Aliamphritea hakodatensis: one gene and its partner. The protein of the gene in region 2 interacts with the protein of the main gene of each other region in a pairwise test. Links are inferred from orthologs where the notes say so. Each region holds a gene or a part of one and is shown on either strand. Other genes may lie near its edges. The genes, in order: parE and PCI15_RS11385.

What was found.
Region 1: the proteins of PCI15_RS11385 (region 2) and parE interact in binary tests that used the Escherichia coli proteins (3 or more experiments, as listed by UniProt). The link is inferred for Aliamphritea hakodatensis from one-to-one orthologs.

The regions. Positions count from the first base shown.
Region 1 is NZ_AP025281.1:4,689,754-4,692,999, forward strand. What follows is about bases 293-3,212. They hold parE (DNA topoisomerase IV subunit B), read right to left. Parts: upstream 2,738-3,212; coding sequence 848-2,737; downstream 293-847. Other genes in these bases: parC (DNA topoisomerase IV subunit A), read right to left, coding at 293-810; PCI15_RS21160 (YqiA/YcfP family alpha/beta fold hydrolase), read right to left, coding at 2,837-3,212. Also shown: more of parC, read right to left, coding at 1-292; more of PCI15_RS21160, read right to left, coding at 3,213-3,246. UniProt on the Escherichia coli protein: Topoisomerase IV is essential for chromosome segregation; it is the principal protein responsible for decatenating newly replicated chromosomes. It relaxes supercoiled DNA.
Region 2 is NZ_AP025281.1:2,474,852-2,477,950, forward strand. What follows is about bases 308-3,080. They hold PCI15_RS11385 (dihydroxyacetone kinase subunit DhaK), read right to left. Parts: upstream 2,313-3,080; coding sequence 1,302-2,312; downstream 308-1,301. Other genes in these bases: PCI15_RS11375 (sugar-binding transcriptional regulator), read left to right, coding at 308-631; dhaL (dihydroxyacetone kinase subunit DhaL), read right to left, coding at 644-1,300; rpiB (ribose 5-phosphate isomerase B), read right to left, coding at 2,351-2,836. Also shown: more of PCI15_RS11375, read left to right, coding at 1-307. UniProt on the Escherichia coli protein: Dihydroxyacetone binding subunit of the dihydroxyacetone kinase, which is responsible for the phosphoenolpyruvate (PEP)-dependent phosphorylation of dihydroxyacetone via a phosphoryl group transfer from DhaL-ATP.

The DNA of each region.
Region 1 (3,246 bases), 2.2 Mb from region 2 along the record:
GGCACCGGATACCTGATGAGGCAGCGCAGTAATGACAATATCACCCTGCTCCTGGGTATAAACCGCCCGCATCCGCAGGCTACCCTTACCGGTCTCATACATTTTGCGCAGTTCATGTCGCGGTGTGATCAGCTCAGCATCCGTTGGCATATCCGGACCAGGCAGAATTTCACATAACTCTTCAACCGTACTGCTTGGCTTGTTCAGTAACTGAATACAGGCCTGAGTCACTTCCCGCAGGTTATGGGGCGGAATATCCGTGGCCATACCCACCGCGATCCCCGTGGTGCCGTTGAGCAGAATGTTTGGCAAACGGGCCGGCAGAGTCAGCGGCTCCTGCAGGCTGCCATCAAAGTTAGGGCCCCAGTCAACCGTGCCCTGTCCGACTTCCTTAAGCAGCACATCCGCATAGCGGGCCAGCTTGGCTTCGGTATAACGCATCGCCGCAAAGGACTTCGGGTCATCCGGCGAGCCCCAGTTACCCTGACCGTCGATCAGCGGATAACGGTAAGAAAACGGCTGTGCCATCAGCACCATGGCTTCATAACAGGCACTGTCACCGTGCGGGTGGAATTTACCCAGCACGTCACCCACGGTACGGGCAGACTTCTTGTGCTTGGCGGTGGACTTAAGCCCCAGCTCAGACATCGCATAGACAATGCGGCGTTGTACCGGCTTCAGGCCATCGCCGATATTCGGCAATGCCCGGTCAAGGATGACGTACATGGAATAATCCAGATACGCCTTCTCGGTATATTCTTTTAATGACAGGCGTTCGACGCCTTCATCAATGTGTACGGTTCCACTCATATTCTTTTCCTAAGCCAGCTGTCTGGCATAACAGACCTCAGACTTCCGCCAGATTACCCTTGGTTTCCAGCCACTCTTTGCGGTCAGACGAACGCTTCTTGGCCAACAGCATATCCATGGTTTCGTTGGTATCGTCGCCGGCTTCAATGGTCAGCTGTACCAGACGGCGGGTATCCCGCGACATGGTTGTTTCACGCAATTGCAGCGGGTTCATCTCACCCAGACCCTTGAAGCGCTGTACGCCGATTTTGGCATTCTTACGCTCTGCCTTAATGTGGGCAATGATGCTCTCTTTTTCCGCATCATCCAGTGCATAGTGAATATCCTTGGCAACATCGATCCGGTACAGCGGCGGCATCGCCACATACACATGCCCGGCACTCACCAGCGGACGGAAATGACGGACAAACAGCGCACACAGCAGCGTGGCAATGTGCAGCCCGTCGGAGTCCGCATCCGCGAGGATACAGATCTTGCCGTAACGCAGCCCTTCCAGCTCATCTGAACCGGGCTCAACCCCAATCGCAACGGAGATATCATGGACTTCCTGAGAGCCAAGAATCTCACCGGAATCCACTTCCCAGGTATTGAGGATCTTACCCCGCAGCGGCATAACCGCCTGATATTCACGGTCACGGGCCTGTTTGGCCGAACCACCGGCCGAATCACCCTCCACCAGGAACAGCTCGCCATTCATCGCTTCGCTGCCGGAGCAGTCTGCCAGCTTGCCCGGCAATGCCGGCCCCTGGGTGACTTTCTTACGAATGACTTTTTTATTGGCACGTAAGCGCTTCTGGGCATTGCTGATAACCAGCTCAGCCAGTGCTTCGCCGTCTTCAACGTTGCTGTTCAGCCACAGGCTGAAGGCATCTTTCGCCGCACCGGACACAAAGGCTGCAATCTGACGGGACGACAAACGTTCTTTAGTCTGACCGGAGAATTGCGGGTCCTGCATTTTCACTGACAGGATGTAACAGCAGCGTTCCCAGATATCTTCCGCTGAAATTTTCACGCCGCGGGGCAGCAGGCTGCGGATTTCACAAAATTCCCGCATAGCGTCCAGCAAACCGGTACGCAGACCGTTCACGTGGGTGCCGCCCTGCGCGGTAGGAATCAGGTTCACGTAGCTTTCGCCGGTCAGGTCACCGCCTTCTGGCAACCATTGCAGAGCCACATCAACTGCGTCAATCTCGCCCTGAAAAGAGACCGTAAACGGCTCCTGCGGCAGGGTTTCAAATACCTGAGTGGTTCCCTTCAGATAATCCACCAGACCATCTTCGTAATACCACTCTTCTTTTTCTTTCTTCGCGCCGGTCTCGTCAGTAAAGATGACCCGCAGCCCGGAACACAGCACGGCCTTGGCCCGCAGCATGTGCTTCAGTTTGGTCAGATTAAACTTCGGGGTATCAAAGTAGCTGGCGTCCGGGAAGAAGCGAACAGTGGTACCGGTATTACGCTTACCGCAGCTGTCCACCACCTCCAGATCAGAGACTTTTTCGCCGTCGGCAAAGCTCATCCGGTAGACTTTGCCGTCGCGCTTGATGGTCACTTCCAGTAATTTGGACAGTGCGTTCACCACCGATACCCCTACCCCGTGCAAGCCACCGGAGTAGTTGTAGTTATCATTAGAGAACTTACCGCCGGCGTGCAGCCGGGTCAGAATCAGCTCAACACCGCTCACCCCTTCTTCCGGGTGAATATCCACCGGCATCCCCCGGCCGTTATCGCTGACACTGATGGCGCCGTCTTTATGCAGCACCACATCCAGCTGATTGGCGTGGCCGGCCAGTGCTTCATCGACACTGTTATCAATAACTTCCTGTGCCAGATGGTTTGGCCGGTCGGTTTCGGTATACATGCCCGGTCGACGCCGCACCGGGTCCAGGCCACTGAGGACCTCTATCGCGTCCGCATTATAATTGGTCATTCTTCTCTACTGTCCTTCTTGTGCCGGCGCTGCTGTTCGGCGACCGGTAAGCATCAGGCATTACATCTGCTGATGTACACGCTTACATAACAAACTGTTTTATGAATCCACAGAGGGTAACCCGGGGACCTCCGGCAGCTCAACCCGGCCTTCAGAAAACGCCAGAATTGCCGGAATCATTGCCTCAAATTGCCGGAATCCGTGATCGCCACCCTGCTGGATCAGCATGGGGGAATCCGTTAACTTATCCACAGCCTGACGGTAATCCAGGGTTTCATCATCCGTCTGGGTCAGCAGCAGATAATTCTGCGGCTGGCTGAGTGACGGCACGTCAATCGCCAGCATCTGCTGTAAATGCTGTTCCGTGAGGGTATACGCCTCGCCGGTATAAAGATTACTCTGCTGCCCCAGCATTTCGGCCAGCAATTCATAAGGCCGCACCGCCGGGTTTACCAGCACCGCCCGTACCTGATAGCGCTCGCCAAGCCAGAGACTGTAATAGCCGCCAA
Region 2 (3,099 bases):
GATGGGCCGTAATGTTGGTAGCATTGCAGAGGGTGCCGTGAACGCTGAACCCAGAAATGCATTGTTTATTTCTGCGATTGGCGGTTCAGTTCGGGCCGGGCAGCATATGAACCCTGATCATATTAGCCGACGGCTGGCGGCAAAGTTCGGTGGTCAGTCTGAAACGCTTTATGCGCCTGCGCTGGTCGCCAGTAATGATTTACGCGAAGCCCTGCTGCTCAATGATACGGTTAAACAAACCCTGGATACTGCGTGCCGGGCTGACATTGCCCTGATCGGTATTGGCGACATGAGTGAAGACAGCAATCTTGTCCGGATGGGATGGTTTTCTCCACAGGAAATTACCGCAGCGCGGCTGTCTGGCACCGTAGGCGACATGATGGGCTATGACTTTCTGGACATACAGGGTAATCCGGCCGCATTTGAGCTGCATGGGCGGGTTATAGGCCTGAGCAGACCTGACCTTGCACGGATTCCGGATGTATTAGCCGTGGCCAGTGAGAATACCAAGGGGGCTGCGATACTCGGGGCGTTGCGCTCCGGTGTTATAAATACTTTGTGTACGACAACGACCAATGCCCAGACTGTTTTGAAACTTGATGATGCAACTGCTCAGGAACCGGAAGGTTAAGCAGTCGGGCTATCAGGTGTTTTCACGCAAATGGCTTTGACAGGTTTCAGCCAGGCTTGTTAAGAGCATGCAGCAGGAAACAGCACCGGCATCCAATACTCCCACCGAACGCTGACCCAGCCGGCTGGCCCTGCCAACCCGGGCCTGAAGATCACGGGTTGAGTCCCGGCCTGCTTCTGCATCGGCAGTCATTTTCTCAAGGGCATCAGCAAAAGTTTTTCCTGACTGTATGCTGCCAGCGAAGCTCTTTGTGGCCGGTACCAGAACGTCCATCATGGTTTTGTCACCCGGTTGCGCCTGACTGATTGCCCGGATCGATTTCAGTCCTTCACTGAGCATCTGTGCAAAATCTTCTTTTGTTATTTGTTGCCGGTCTTTGATCGCTGCCGCCATCCCAAAGAACAGACTGCCATACAGTGGGCCCATAGATCCGCCAATCGAGCCCATCAATACACTCGCCAGTAAAGCGAAAGTTTTTTCCAGTGGTGCATCAGCCTGCAGGTCTGATAAGGCTGTCTGGCAAAGAGTAAAACCTTTCGCCATGTTGATGCCGTGGTCGCCATCGCCAATCGCACCGTCAATTTCACTAAGATAAGATGTATTCCTGATGATAATTTCGCTCATGGCGTGCATGCATTCCACGCCAAAATTATTAGTAAGACTTTGCATTCTATGTCTCTTCCCTGAGGGTTAGCGCCAGCGATTCTGCTGGCATATCCAGAAGTCCTTTTAACTCGAAGTTAAGACGCATCACCGTCAGGGTGGCGCCCATCATATCCAGTGAAGTGAAATAGTTACCGACAAAAGCACGGTGAATGGTTAAGCCTGAAGATTCCAAAAGTTCAGCTACCGCTGAGTAGAGAATATGCAGCTCCATCTGAGGTGTCGCACCCAGTCCCGAAATCAAAACCGCAACATCATCATTGGTCTGAAACGGCAGGTCATCCAGAACGCTGTTTACCATTAGCTGTGCAATTCTGCTGGCGTCGGTAATATCCCGCACCTCTGTGCCCGGCTCGCCGTGATGGCCTATACCTATCTCCATGGTACCGGGCCTGATTGTAAAGTTCGGCTTGCCAACGGCGGGGATCACACAGGAGGTGAGGCCCATACCAATACTGCGGGTGTTATCTATCGCCAGTTGTGCGACGCGGATCACGTTGTCGAGGTTATAGCCACTTGCAGCGGCAGCACCGGCAATCTTCCACATCAATATTTCACCGGCGACGCCACGGCGTTTATCTTTCTCAGTGGCGGGGGCGGATGCTACATCATCATTAGCGACAACCGTCTTAACACTAATGCCTTCAGCTTCAGCCATCTGCACGGCCATCGCAACGTTCATATTGTCTCCCGCGTAATTCCCATAGAGGCAGGCGACACCGGCGCCGTTATCCGCGGCCCTCATTGAATCAAGAAAGCTAATTGCGGTAGGCGAAGAAAATACCTCCCCGATGGCAACTGCATCCAGCATGTTCTTGCCGATGTAACCGAGAAACGCGGGTTCATGACCTGAGCCTCCACCGGTGACGATACCCACCCGTTCGGAGTCCGTTGTCCGGCAGGCATATTGCAGTACACGGGGATTGTCCGTTGCGGTGAAAAGCTGTGGCCATGCCTTAACGTATCCGCGGATGGCATCGTCCACGACTAATTCAGGTTTATTGATAATTCTTTGCATGATCTGACCTCTTCAAAAGGTTTGAGGGAAGGTAAGGGCTAGCGGGATTTTTTACTTGCTGGTCTGCGGCAACCGATTTCTTCGTAATGGCTGATCAGATCAACTTTTGCCCCTGAACGGGAAGATTCGAAATCAGAATTCAGGAATGCCTGAACGATGCTTTTGGCAAGTTCGCTGCCGACAACCCGGGCCCCAATACTGGCGATCTGTGCATTATTGCTTTTTCTGGCCCGTTCGGCAGAGTATGTGTCGTGGGTTTGCGCGGCACGGATTCCCGCTACCTTATTCGCTGTAATCGCCATACCGATACCGGTACCGCAGCAGAGGATTGCCAGATCGTTTTTACCGTCTGCAACCGACTGGGCAACGGCGAAAGAAATATCCGGATAGAGTGCTTTTTCGCCTTGCTGAGTGCCAAAGTCTTCAACACTGAATCCCAGCCAGGCAATAAAATCTTTGAGTTCTTCTTTGAGGGTATAGGCTGCTTCGTCACAGCCGATGGCGATCCTTTTCGACGTATCCATGTTGTTTAGCACCTGCTGATAAGCATGCTGATGAGATATAACACTCATCGCTTTTAATCTAATGATCGAATCCCTGATCAAATGATCGATAACTGGCATTTATCGTTGAAAAAATTTTTGTTGTCAATGCCAGCTGCTCGCTCAGAGTCTGAAAGTTTCATTAGCTCTTTTGGTGGGTAATAAAATAAATAATTAAAAATCAATGATATATGGTCACATGTTGAAGGCTAACGTTTTACAGGCTTGACAAATCTGCTGCTCAA